4 regions of the Paenibacillus sp. FSL H7-0735 genome follow, and region 1 is predicted to be linked to each of the others. Evidence: riboswitches for the same ligand, from Rfam matches in the RefSeq annotation. Region 1 holds a riboswitch; each other region holds the start of a gene.
The links. A riboswitch is a leader RNA that binds a small molecule or an ion and turns the genes downstream of it on or off. The one in region 1 is predicted to bind cyclic di-GMP.

Region 1 (2,203 bases):
GAGGGGACCATGCTGGAAAGTGGAGCAAATCTGGCACTAATGGGTGTTGTTCCTGAACATGCCTCAGAGAAATACGGATATATTATTCCTACCACTGAAGAGGCGGGGGGGAATGGTTTTATGAAGGTGAGTCACTTTCAAGAGAAACCAGACCGCATACAAGCAGAACAGCTCATCGAGCAAAATGCATTGTGGAATTGCGGAGTGTTTGCCTTCCGTTTAGGGTACTTGTTAGATATTTTGCAGCGTAAAGGGTTGCCTTTAGGATATGAAGAATTGCAGAAGCAGTATAAGCTATTGTCTTCCATCAGCTTTGATTATGAAGTGGTGGAGAAAGAAGAACATATTGTGGTGCAGCCGTATGATGGATTCTGGAAGGATCTTGGAACGTGGAATACGCTGACAGAGGAAATGAGCAGCAAGCATGTAGGAAAAGGTTTTGTGACGGCGGATTCTGAGGGGACTTGCTTGATTAATGAGCTGGACATTCCGATTACGGTAATTGGTGCGAAGGATCTGATCATTGCGGCTAGCCCGGATGGAATTCTAGTTACCCATAAAGCTGAGAGCCCACGGATTAAAGAAGTGCTGAAGACCTTTGAACAGAGACCGATGTACGAGGAACGCCGCTGGGGCCATTACAAAGTTATTGATTATGTGAAATATGATGAAGGCAATGAAGTGCTGACCAAACGGATTTTTATATCCGAGGGGAATAATATCAGCTATCAATTACATCGCAAGCGTAGTGAAATTTGGACAATCGTCAGCGGCGAAGCAAGTATTGTGCTGAATGAGAAAAAACATAATGTGAAGGCTGGGGACGTGGTACGTATACCGGAAGGAACGAAACACGCGATCCTTGCTTTGACGGATGTTGAGTTTATAGAGGTACAGACGGGGTCTGAATTAGTAGAAGAAGATAACATTCGTATTACTTTAGACTGGAATGATATAGAACTACAACAATTCATTTCATAGGTCTAACCTATCTATTTAACCAATTCAAAATTTCTTGAAACAGGTAAATTGACTCAATTATCAAAAAAAGTCATAAAAACACTAAATATATCATTAATTGTCGTCGATACTTACGGTAAGAGAGATTATTTCTCTTAAATTGAAAAGGCAAACCTATCGAAAGGTAGGGACGCAAAGCTATAGGGCCTTCGAAAGAGTGGCAGCCTGGCTACCGAAAGGGAGAATATTTTGAAAGCTTACCGTACGTATCGATTGTTTGGTGCATTTCTGTCACTCGTCCTGTTTCTGACTGCACTTCCGCTTGCTGTTGGGATTTCGCCGTCTATTGTCATAGCTGCTTCAAATTCTGGAACGCCAGTTACCCCAGGTGCCTCACCTGAAGCCGTAAAGCTGCTTAACTATTTTTACTCGATCTCAGGAAAAGGCATTATTGCTGGTCAACATGACTATTTAGAAAGTCCAGATGAAATTAACAATATGCTGAAGGGAACCAGCGGACAATATGCGGCTCTTCACGGTTATGAAATGGGTGCGATCAGTGGTCAGTCCGAAGCAACGATGGCTTGGCAACGTCAAAATGTGGTGAACAGCGCCATCAACTGGAATAAAGCGGGCGGGATCGTAGCTATGACTTTTCATGCTAACCTGCCGGGCACCTCTTATGACTGGGATAATGTGAAAAAAACACTCAGCCAGAGTGAGTTCGATAGTTACGTTACACCGGGTACCAAGCAATATAATAATCTGATCGCTGAGCTTGATAAGGTGGCAGTCTCTTTAAAAAGCTTGCGCGATGCCAATGTTCCGGTGCTTTGGAGACCCTATCATGAAATGAACGGGAACTGGTTCTGGTGGGGGAAGAAAAATAACTTTTCTAAACTATGGAATATAATGTATGACCGTTTTGTTAACGTTCATAAATTAAATAATTTGTTATGGGTATGGAGTCCGAATGCTCCCAATGTTTGGTCAGATCCTTATGCGCTAACTTATCCAGGTGCTGATAAAGTAGATATTCTGGCAGCAGATATATACGAAAATGATTACCAGCAAAAATACTATGACAGCTTGTTGAGTCTAGCCGCAGGCAAACCGATTGCGATCGGGGAGAATGGTGAAATGCCTAATCTGGAGAAGCTTCAGCAATCGCAAAGTAAATGGACGTATATGATGAGCTGGGGAAAAATGCTTTACGAAAATAACAGTGCAGACACAATCAAAA
Region 2 (2,203 bases), 370 kb from region 1:
GATACTTATCATGTTATATCCGACAGCTAACGAATGGTACAACGACAGGCAGCAGGAGAAGTTATTAGAAACGGCTGAACTAAGCACTGCCGATAGTACTCCCCAGCCAGATTTGAAGAGCAGGTATGCTGAAGTTACTCAGCTGTTAGCAGAGGAATCGGTTCTGGATGCTCAGGCACAGTCCCAACCCCAAGAGACAGAAAAGCCTGAACCGGAGATTGAGGTCGGTGGCAAAGTAATCGCACTAATTGAAATCGGTAAGATTGATTTGAAGCTGCCTGTATTAGAAGGGGCTACAAAAGCTAATATGAAACATGCTGCAGCCCATATGAAAGAAACGGCACCCCTTGGAGAGATCGGAAATGCTGCAATCGCGGCGCATCGGGCTAGAACTACGGGTCGTTTGTTTAACAGATTGAATGAGGTTGTTGTGGGGGATGTTATCACGGTAAAGACTAGTGATCAGGTGTTTAACTATGAGGTATACGATATTTCTGTTGTAGATCCGAGTGATGTCTCCGTTCTTGACGGGAATGACAAGGATAAGATTCTTACTCTGATTACATGTGATCCGCTAGTGAATCCAACGCATCGGCTGATTGTTCATGCTAAATTAACAAAATGAGAATAGTGAATGACAAGAAAACACAAATACCGGGAGATATTTATAAAATAATGGGTAATCTAGTAAATTAGGTCTTGTTCACAACTATAAATATGATAGTATTATACTATAAAAGCTAAACACGATAACGGCAAACCTTCCGAAAGGTAGGGACGCAAAGCTAAAGGGCCTTTTCCCGAAAGGATGGCAGCCAGCTACCGAATGAAGAGGCTTTTTTTGTTTGTTTCAAATGGATTCTATCAATTATATCTAGTAAAGCTAGAACAGATAGAGCTTATACGATAACGGCAAACCTATCGAAAGGTAGGGACGCAAAGCTAAAGGGCCTTCCCGAAAGGATGGCAGCCAGCTACCGAAAGGAGTTTTATCCGTGAAAAAGGTATATTTTATGCTGGTGGCGTTGTTCGTCCTAATGACTTCAGTTCCGGTAAGTACAGCTCAAGCTGCAAGTGCAGATGCCAGCTGGTTGATTACATCCAAAGTGGCTCAAGGTGTTATTGGTATTAACTATGATATTCCGAAAGATAAAAGAATCAAACTCATGATCACCAAAGATAACAGCAGCTATACTTATAACTTGTATGCTTCTGGACAAGCTGAGGACTTCCCTTTGCAACAAGGAAATGGGACTTATAAGGTTTCGGTTCTGGAGAACACAACCGGTAATAAATACAAAGCGTTATATTCCGAAGTAGTAGACGTAACCATGAGTGACTCGAATTCCGTATATTTGGGCTCCGTACAGAATGTGAAATGGAGTTCTTCTGATAAAGCGATTGTCAAAGCTAAACAATTAGTACAAGGCAAAACAACAGACGAAGAGAAAGTTAAAGCGATCTATAACTATGTAGTTGCGAATGTACAATATGACTACTCTCTTGCTAATAGTGTAACTACTGATTATATTCCAAGCATCGATAAGACATTGACTACTAAAAAAGGGATTTGCTATGATTACGCTTCTCTTTTTGCCGCAATGCTGCGGAGTGTAGATGTTCCTGCTAAGTTGGTAATGGGGAATACAAGCTACGTTACGCAATATCATGCCTGGAACGAAGTATTGCTTAATGGGAAGTGGGTTACCATTGATACTACAGTGGATGCAGGACTTGCAAAGAGTGATAAGAAAACCGATTTAATTAAAGCCTCAAGCAAATATACTGCGGCAAAATACTATTAAATTCGCCGCTAGAAACATAACTCTATTAAATAAACAACTAGCTTAATTATTAAGCTAGTTGTTTATTTTTATATTAGGGGTTGCTTTTCTATTAATAGTTGGGGTATTATAGGTAAGCGTTGTTAGACAGCGTACAGGCGATACAGACGAGGCTGATAAAAAGCTTCGAAAAATAAAGCTTGCATTTCTGAAAACAACATGATATATTATAAGAGTTGCTGCTGAGACATTAAACGGCGTCAACGAGAACTTGATCTTTGAAAACTGAACAACGAGTGAGTAGGAAATCACGTAAGTGATATCCAAAATTAGAGAATTAATTTTCTCGTCAGATGTTTCAAAATGAGCATATCGCTCTTTTCAATACTAATTGGAGAGTTTGATCCTGGCTCAGGACG
Region 3 (2,203 bases), 670 kb from region 1:
AAAAATTCAAACACAAATTTGAGGAGGAATTTTATTATGGGTATCAAGAAAACATTGGGTCTTGGCGTAGCATCTGCAGCACTGGGTTTATCATTAATCGGCGGAGGAACCTTCGCATACTTTAGCGACACTGCGCAAAGCACAGCTACATTCGCAGCGGGTACACTCGATCTGAACTCCGACCCTTCTGTCATCGTTAATATTCCTAACCTGAAACCAGGTGATACTGTAACTAAATCCTTCAAATTGAAAAACGATGGTTCGCTCGATATCGGATCTATCATTCTGAATACATCGACTCAAATCACGGATGCTAAAGGAGATAACTACCTGGATTTAGCCGAGTTCATTAAAGTTAAATTCCTTAGAAATAATGATAAAGGAGTACCTATCGTCTCTCCTGAAAATGTAGTTTATGAGACTACACTTGCTGCTTTAAAAAGTCAGCATCCGGATCTCGTAAAAAATACAGGTTGGGATCAACTCTTTACCGAAGCATCCGGTATTAAAGCCGGTACCAATGACAGCTTCTCCGTCCAATTCGAATTTGTGGAAAATAACCAAGATCAAAATATTTTCCAAGGCGATAGCTTAACACTGACTTGGGATTTCGTAGCTAAACAAGGTGCGAAAAAAGACTACTAAGATCAATAAAGTAATTTAATAAAATACTCGAAGAGCAGCAGATCCTGAATCCGGCCACGGATAAGCAGATTGCTGCTCTTCTCTTTACAATAAACTTTGTCCGATTTATTGATATTTGCTATACTAATAACAAAAATTACGGAGGGGCGTCAGCATAGTGCCACAGAATATGGGCCAACGTATCCAGCAGCTCCGCCTAGACAAGGGTTTCTCCCTATCTGAGCTTGCGGACAGAGCAGATGTGGCTAAGTCGTATCTTAGCAACGTGGAGAGAAACATCCAATCCAATCCATCCATCCAGTTTATCGAAAAGATCGCTGACGCGCTTCAGGTATCCATTCATGCCCTACTCTATGGAGAACCAAATGATGCAGAGGAATCACATTTAGATTCGGAATGGTTCCGATTGGTGCAGGAAGCTATGGACTCAGGCATTAGCAAACGCGAATTCAAAGAATTTCTGGACTATCAGAAATGGAAGCTCGATCAAAAGGATTAATACTTCCTACTAATCTGGTACGATCCTCTCTTCTACTAAATCATATCGAAAAAGGACACAGCGAAGAACCGCTGTGCCCTTTTTCGATATGTAACCCCTCTAATGTATTACTGCACGATCTGCACAGTTTTCTCATGAAAGAACTGGCGGATTTCATCTGCCTTAATGCCAGCCTTCTTAGCTGCTAATAATAAATGTACCCACTCTTGATCCAGATCAATAAACTGCTGTTCTCTGTTGCTACCCTGGTTGGACTTTTCCAAAAAATCTCCCCCTAAGATTTTACGTCCCCAGGCAATCCGGCTGTCATAGTATCTCTACCTTAGACCCGCGACTTTGTGCCCCTGCCTTTCGGCAAGTTTACCTTTTACTGGACCCTTTTCACGAAAGGATCTGCTTAAAAAACTATAATATTACTATCTGCAATAACATTATACAAAAAGAAAGCGGAAAAGTGTGTCGATTCCTGGTTACTTTCTATTTTAAAAACGAAAAATAAAAGATTTTTTTTCAAAGATCTTGTCCGATTATCACGATACTCGTCCGTTACATAAAATAAATTGTACTAGCAAAATAAATATTTACTGACCTAATAGTTAAAAATAAGGATAATAGAATCATTTTAATAGGCCTTTAGAATGGGTAATGAGAAGAAACACCCTTCTTTTCGTTAGAACAAGCTAACCTATACCATTTTGCGAACGTATTGGACGAAAGAATGAATTGATTACAGTGGCTGAAAGTAGCACAATAAGATGAGAAATGAAACCGCAATCATCACAGCTCCAGTAAGCGTTGACACAAAATGTCACTTATGGAGTTCATCCGTTAAGGAGGATGTATTCATGGCAGCCAAAGAGCCCTATAACGAATCCATTTGGAGTAAGTATTACGGACCCAATTTAGGCTACATTCAAGAAAGATATGAACAGTTTGTGAAAGATCCCTCCACCGTAGAAAATAATTATCGCGAGCTTTTTACAAATTCGGGACCCCCTCCCCTAACTCCGGATAGCGAACCGGCTCCTCAGCCGCGCATCTCGGGAGACACCGAATGGC
Region 4 (2,203 bases), 3.8 Mb from region 1:
TGCGTAAAAACATAGAGGCTACACAAAAAGTGGCTGATACTATTGAAGCTCTCTCACAAAATGCCCGCGGGATTACGATGATCACCAAGACCATCACAGAGATCGCTGAGCAGACCAACCTGCTGTCACTCAATGCCTCCATCGAAGCTGCTCGTGCCGGAGAGCATGGTCGGGGTTTTGCCGTTGTCGCTCAAGAGGTTCGCAAGCTTGCTGAGGAATCTACGGCTTCCACAAAAGAAGTATTCGGTTTGGTCCGCAGCATTGAGTCAGATATTAAACAAGCCATCGATAATATCGCCATCAATGAAGAGGTTGTGCAGGTTCAGAATGAAATGATCACTCAATCTGCCCATATTTTCGCACAAATTGTACAAAGCGTGCAGTACATTACCGAGCAAATCTCTTCATTCTCTGCGGAGAGTGATCTTATGCTAGAAAGTGCCTTGAAAATTTCCAGTGCAATTGAGAATATCTCAGCAATCACCGAAGAAACCGCTGCAGGCACTGAAGAGGTATCGGCGGCTATGAATGAACAGATTAATGCCCTGCAGTCTGTTGCAGAAGAAACGGAAAAAATGACCCAGGCCGTATTTAATCTGCAAAAAACCATTCATATCTTTAAATTCTAGTTCAAAACTATCAACTGCCACCTAAGCTGAGTCTTAGGTGGCAGTTTTTTTCGCGAGGCAAAACTTCATCTCTTGGACAAGACTTTCGTCAAATTTCGAGTTTTTTTAGCGGATTATGTTGACAAAAATTAATGAGGAATATATTGTAAAGGAAAATTATTCTTATCAACTATAAATTAATATTGGCAAAATCCTCGAAAGAGGATGACGCAAAACCATGGATCTACAGCCTCATTTTTTCGTTTGAGGCCATGATTGCCAGGTTGCAGAGGAACCAGGACGGCTGAACTATTGTTCAGTCTTTGCGGCGCCTTATGCCACCAACCTGTGCTTACTATAGAGCACAGGTTTTTACTTTTTGAGTATATTGATCTATCGTATCTATTCGGTAGATTAATAACTAATATATATCAAAAAACTTGTGAGGTGTTTCTTTTGAAGACAGTCGCAGATTACATGGCGGAAGCACTACGTAACCTAGGAGTCACCCATTCTTTTGGGATCATTGGCAAATCGATTTGTCCAATAGTTCTAAAGATGGTCGATTACGGTATTGAATTTATTCCCGGTAGACATGAAGCAAGCTCCGGATTCGAAGCAGCAGGGTATGCGCTGAAAACGGGTAACCTAGGCGTAGCATTTGGTACTTCTGGTCCTGGTGGAACTAACCTGCTCACAGCAGCAGCTCATGCGAAAGCTAACAACCTACCTGTCCTGTTTATTACTGGCCACCAATCCATTACAGAGCTTGGAATTCCTCAATGTCAGGACTCCACCTCTTTTCTGGCTGATTTAGCTGATATGTTCAGACCTGCCACCTTGTTCAGTAAATTGGTTGAACGTGGGGATCACTTTGGTACTATTTTTAATCATGCGATTTCTGTGGCCCTGGCCAAACGGGGTCCTGTTCATCTTTGTATTCCTTTTGATGTACAAACTGAAGTATTGGAAGAATGCAATATTGTAATCCCTGAAAGAGAGTCTCTAATTAGTCAAGCAAATATCGATAGAGTCATCGATGCTATTCAAGCTGCTAAGAATCCTTTGATTATTGCGGGTAAAGGAATTAACCGCTCCGGAGCACATAAAGAGCTTGTTCAACTCGCAGAAACTTTTAATATTCCTGTAGTAACATCTCCTGGTGGAAAAGGGGCTATAGTCTGGGATCACCCGCTCTATCATGGTCCTATTGGCGTTGGCGGTTCGACCCACGGGGATGATTTATTGAATAAAAGCGATCTGTTTATAGTGCTTGGATCACGTTTAAGTGATATGACCATCTGTAATCTTAAACGGGAGAATCATCCAGCAACTTTAATTCAATTTGATATTGATCCAACCTTTGTCGGAAAAATCCTATTGTCCAAAACGATACCGGTCACTGGGGACCTGCGCGATAATTTGGTGCACTGCCTAAATCATATTGACCCCAGCACAATCACCAAACGTGAGGCTTTGGCCGATGCTGATTATTCAGAAGAGCTTCCAACCCTCAAGAATCTTTCACTGGCTTCAGTAATGAGCACTTTAAGTGATTTGATCCCTTATAATAATTCAATTTTCGTTGATGATGG

Region 2: linked by a shared signal. The riboswitch ahead of NSS82_RS03495 (transglutaminase-like domain-containing protein) and the one ahead of NSS82_RS05020 (glycosyl hydrolase) in region 1 are both predicted to bind cyclic di-GMP.
Region 3: linked by a shared signal. The riboswitch ahead of NSS82_RS02175 (anti-repressor SinI family protein) and the one ahead of NSS82_RS05020 (glycosyl hydrolase) in region 1 are both predicted to bind cyclic di-GMP.
Region 4: linked by a shared signal. The riboswitch ahead of NSS82_RS22735 (thiamine pyrophosphate-binding protein) and the one ahead of NSS82_RS05020 (glycosyl hydrolase) in region 1 are both predicted to bind cyclic di-GMP.

The regions. Positions count from the first base shown of each region.
Region 1 is NZ_JBBOZH010000001.1:1,156,135-1,158,337, forward strand. It holds gene NSS82_RS05015 (sugar phosphate nucleotidyltransferase) at 1-981, shown strand, start outside; cyclic di-GMP riboswitch class I at 1,118-1,197, shown strand; gene NSS82_RS05020 (glycosyl hydrolase) at 1,210-2,203, shown strand, end outside.
Region 2 is NZ_JBBOZH010000001.1:785,216-787,418, forward strand. It holds gene NSS82_RS03490 (class D sortase) at 1-625, shown strand, start outside; cyclic di-GMP riboswitch class I at 745-827, shown strand; cyclic di-GMP riboswitch class I at 902-982, shown strand; gene NSS82_RS03495 (transglutaminase-like domain-containing protein) at 996-1,805, shown strand; rRNA gene NSS82_RS03500 (16S ribosomal RNA) at 2,173-2,203, shown strand, end outside.
Region 3 is NZ_JBBOZH010000001.1:483,011-485,213, reverse strand. It holds gene NSS82_RS02185 (TasA family protein) at 37-645, shown strand; gene NSS82_RS02180 (helix-turn-helix domain-containing protein) at 815-1,144, shown strand; gene NSS82_RS02175 (anti-repressor SinI family protein) at 1,252-1,407, opposite strand; cyclic di-GMP riboswitch class I at 1,435-1,519, opposite strand; gene NSS82_RS02170 (2-oxoglutarate dehydrogenase E1 component) at 1,990-2,203, shown strand, end outside.
Region 4 is NZ_JBBOZH010000001.1:4,984,012-4,986,214, forward strand. It holds gene NSS82_RS22730 (methyl-accepting chemotaxis protein) at 1-629, shown strand, start outside; cyclic di-GMP riboswitch class I at 804-900, shown strand; gene NSS82_RS22735 (thiamine pyrophosphate-binding protein) at 1,056-2,203, shown strand, end outside.